Regions from separate parts of the Streptosporangium sp. NPDC001559 genome, predicted to be linked through region 2. Evidence: riboswitches for the same ligand, from Rfam matches in the RefSeq annotation. Region 2 holds a riboswitch; the other holds the start of a gene.
What was found. Region 2 has a riboswitch for glycine ahead of gcvP (aminomethyl-transferring glycine dehydrogenase). Riboswitches for the same ligand answer to the same signal wherever they lie in the genome.
Positions count from the first base shown of each region.

Region 1: another riboswitch for glycine. It lies ahead of gcvT (glycine cleavage system aminomethyltransferase GcvT); the one in region 2 lies ahead of gcvP (aminomethyl-transferring glycine dehydrogenase).

Region 1 is NZ_JBIAVG010000001.1:129,485-131,677, forward strand. Features, by position in the region: gene ACFYY8_RS00590 (TetR/AcrR family transcriptional regulator) at 1-120, opposite strand, end outside; gene ACFYY8_RS00595 (hypothetical protein) at 232-984, opposite strand; glycine riboswitch at 1,124-1,222, shown strand; glycine riboswitch at 1,225-1,309, shown strand; gene gcvT (glycine cleavage system aminomethyltransferase GcvT) at 1,351-2,193, shown strand, end outside.
Region 2 is NZ_JBIAVG010000019.1:25,989-28,181, forward strand. Features, by position in the region: gene ACFYY8_RS34330 (bifunctional nuclease family protein) at 1-127, shown strand, start outside; gene ACFYY8_RS34335 (MerR family transcriptional regulator) at 272-892, shown strand; glycine riboswitch at 907-998, shown strand; gene gcvP (aminomethyl-transferring glycine dehydrogenase) at 1,158-2,193, shown strand, end outside.

The DNA.
Region 1 (2,193 bases), on a different contig from region 2:
GTCCTTCACCCCGAGCCGTCGTGCCACCGCCGACATGGTCAGCCGGTCGAACCCGACCTCGTCGGCCAGTTCGGCACCGGCGAGCGTCACCCGATCCGTCGTCAACCCGGCCCGTGCCATACGCGCCCCTCTCTCCTAGAACCCCTAGACTGTAACTAATCTTATTAGCTTCTGTCTAATGGTATTAGTTTCACCGGGCGCACGGCAGTACGGCACGGCGGTTCTCCAAGGTCAGCGGCGGGTGCGCAGACGGGAGGAGGGCAGGTCGTGACGGCCGGAGACGAACTCCTGGAAGGCGATCTTGACCTTGATGACCGGGCTGCGCCAGCGCTCCTCACGGCGCTGTGCCCTGGCCAGCTTCCAGGGCCTCGGCCTTCGGGAGCCCGGAGCGAAGAACCAGTGGGCCCAGGGAGAGCCGGGCCGGGCCAGCCGCAGCGCCCCGACGATCAGCAGCAGCGGGACGAACAGGCCGACCATGCCCGTCCAGATCTTCCCCTTCAGCAGGGTGACCACGGCGAGCATCAGGTTGAGCACGAGGAAGCCGACCGCGAGCCACGTCCCCTGCGGCGTGCCGTCCGGCCGTTCCCAGCCCAGCGGGCGCAGGCCGAGCAGGAGCAGGCCGGTGACGGCGATCGCGATGAACACCGCGTCGACCGACGTGCGGCCCTCCTCCTCCCAGTAGACGTCGTGCAGGTGCAGGATCAGCGCGAACTCGTCCAGGATGAGGGCGGCGCCCACCCCGAAGACGGCCGCGGTCAGGGCGTACCACCCCTGGGAGACGCCGGAGACGAGCAGGCCGGAGACCCCGCCGAGCATGGTCAGCACCACGCCGAACACCACATGGTGGATGTGCATGTCGCCGACGCTGACGTTGCCGAACCACCCGATCTTCGCGCGGATGAGCCGGACGTTGATGCGGGTGAAGACGAAGGCGACGATCAGCGCGACGAAGAAACAGAAGAGCGGTAGCCGTCCTGTTTCCACGATTCGATGTTGGAACAAATCCCCCACTGCACCTTCAGGTTATGCGAGAGCCGTCATGATCACGCCTAACCGGACACTCTGTCCTGACCCGGGGATTTCGCTCGGCCCTCGCCTACGGTTAGGCTGGCCGGGACACCGACGAGCCCGCGCGGGAGAGCGTCCTGACATCCAGGCCAGGACCCCTGAAGGAGCAAGCCCTCCCCGCAAACCTCTCAAGGCAAAGGACCGCGTGGGTAGGTGCCTCTGGAAAGCAGGCCGTACGGCCTCGCCGAAGGTGAAAGTCCGGCAAAAATCGGGCGAAGCTCTCAGGCATCCATGACAGAGGGGGAGGATGCTTCTCATCCGACCCCTGTCTGAGGTGCGAACATGTCCCGACCCACGCCGCTGCGCGGTGTTCACGAGGCCCTCGGCGCGACGCTGACCGACTTCGCGGGCTGGCTGATGCCGCTGCGCTACGGAAGCGAGTCCGCCGAGCACAACGCGGTCCGTCAGGCGGCCGGCCTGTTCGACCTCTCCCACATGGGGGAGATCTTCGTGACGGGCCCGCAGGCGGGCGAGGCCCTCGACTACGCGCTCGTCGGCCACATCTCCGCCCTTGAGCCGGGACGCGCCCGCTACACGATGATCGTCGATCCCCAGGGCGGCGTGCTCGACGACCTGATCGTCTACCGTCTGGCCGACCAGGAGTACATGGTCGTCGCCAACGCCTCCAACTATCCCCGGGTCGCCGCCGAGCTGACCGAGCGCGCCGGGGCCTTCGAGGCCGCGGTCGAGGACCGCTCCGAGCAGTACGCGCTGGTCGCGGTGCAGGGGCCGCGCTCCCGCGAGATCCTGGGCGGGCTCACCGACGCCGACCTCGACGGCCTGAAGTACTACGCGGGCCTTCCCGCGACCGTCGCCGGGCTCTCCGCCCTCGTCGCCCGCACCGGCTACACCGGCGAGGACGGCTTCGAGCTGTTCGTCGCCGCCGACGACGCCGAGCCGCTGTGGGCCGCGCTCACCAAGGCGGGCGAGCCGTACGGCCTGCTGCCCGCCGGGCTGTCGGCGCGTGACACCCTCCGTCTTGAGGCGGGGATGCCGCTGTACGGCAACGAGCTCTCCGCTGATCTCACCCCGTTCGACGCGGGGCTCGGCCGTGTGGTGAGGTTTGACAAATCAGGCGACTTCGTCGGCAGGGCCGCCCTTGAGCCGCTCAAGGACGTCCCCCCG
Region 2 (2,193 bases):
CTTCGCCAGTGAGGACATCGTCAGGGAGGCGGGGGTGATCATTCCCGACGACCAGGAGGACGAGGTGGAGAAGTTCAGGGAGTTCCTTGACACGATCACGCCCGAGGACTTCGGTCGCGCGGGGTAGGTATTTCGGTGCATTTACGCTTCACGACGCGCCGGGGAGGGTCGTTGACTGATCTTGGCCCCAGTCCTACGGTGCAAGTGAAACCCGCGGCTGTGCGCAAACCCCCAGATCAGGCCGTGGGATGAGAGAAAGCCGGAGGTCCGCGTGGCGGTCAGCAGCGGCGAGGGTAGAAACGCCGACCAGGATGACCCGGAACGGCGCGGGGAGGCACGTCAGCGTGCGGGCGAAGAGGGCCTGCTGTTCGACGGGCAGCCGGTGAAACTGCCCGCCGACATCGGATACCGCGGTCCCACCGCCTGTGCCGCGGCCGACATCACCTATCGGCAGCTGGACTACTGGGCGCGCACCGGTCTGGTCGAGCCCACGGTCAGGGCCGCCCACGGTTCGGGTTCCCAGCGCCTGTACGGCTTCCGCGACATCCTGGTGCTCAAGGTCGTCAAACGGCTGCTCGACACGGGCGTGTCCCTCCAGCAGATCCGCATCGCCGTCCAGCACCTGCGGGACCGCGGCGTCAACGACCTGGCCCAGATCACCCTCATGAGTGACGGGGTGAGCGTGTACGAGTGCACCTCACCCGACGAGGTCATCGACCTGCTCCAGGGAGGGCAGGGCGTCTTCGGCATAGCCCTCGGCCGCGTCTGGCAGGAGGTGGAGGGCTCCCTGGCCGACCTGCCAGGAGAGCGCGCGGAGTCCGGCCAGAGCCCTTTAGGCGATCACCACGCGGATGAACTGGCCCGTCGTCGCCGGGCTCGCCGCACCGGGTAAGGTTGTCTCGCTGCTGACTCTGCGCGGGAGAGACCCCGGCATGATCGGGGCGCCGAAGGAGCAACCTCCCCGGAATCTCTCAGGCACCCGGTACCGCGCGGGCGAGGCGACTCTGGAAAGCAGGCACGCCCGCCAGGCGCGTCTCACCGACGGGGAAAGCCTTCCACGCACCGGAAGGTGAAGCTCTCAGGTCGCGATGACAGAGGGGGAGATCCGGCATACGCCCGCGCCCAGCGCCGGTCTCCAACGTCTCGGGAGGCTTCCCATGACCGACCTGTCACCGCTCAGCGAGCTGACCCCCCCGCCGTTCGCCACCCGTCACATCGGGCCCGCGGACGCCGACCAGACCCGCATGCTCGAGGCGGTCGGATTCGCCTCGACCGCCGACCTGGTCGCGGTGGCCGTCCCCGAGGCCATCAGGGCGAAGGACAGGCTCAACCTCCCGCCCGCCGCGAGCGAGACGGAGGCCATCGCCGAACTGCGCGCCCTCGCCGGGCGCAACACCGTGCTCACCTCGATGATCGGCCTGGGCTACCACGACACGATCACCCCGGCGGTCATCCGCCGCAACCTCCTGGAGAACCCCGGCTGGTACACCGCCTACACGCCCTACCAGCCCGAGATCTCCCAGGGGCGCCTTGAGGCCCTGCTCAACTTCCAGACGGTCGTCTCCGACATGACCGGTCTCGACGTGGCGGGCGCCTCCCTGCTGGACGAGGCCACCGCCGCCGCCGAGGCGATGACGCTGGCCCGCAGGGCGGTGCGCGGCTCCTCGAACGTGTTCGTCGTCGACGCCGGCTCGCTGCCGCAGACCAAGGCCGTGCTGCGCACCAGGGCCGAGCCGCTCGGCATCGAGCTGGTCGAGAGCGACTTCACCGAGGCCCTTCCCGACTGTTTCGGTGTGCTCGTGCAGTACCCCGGGGCCGACGGCGAGATCAGGGACTTCCGCGCCGTCGCCGAGGCCGCCCACGCGCGCGGCGCCCAGGTGGTGGCCGCCGCCGACCTGCTGGCCCTGACCCTGCTGGCCGCCCCCGGAGAGCTCGGCGCCGACATCGCGATCGGCTCCTCGCAGCGCTTCGGCGTCCCGCTGGGCTTCGGCGGCCCGCACGCCGCCTACATGGCCGTCCGCGACGGCCTGCAGCGGCAGATGCCCGGCCGCCTGGTCGGCGTCTCCCAGGACGCCGACGGCCGGCCCGCCTACCGCCTGGCGCTGCAGACCCGTGAGCAGCACATCCGCAGGGAGAAGGCGACCAGCAACATCTGCACCGCGCAGGTGCTGCTCGCGGTCATCGCGGGCATGT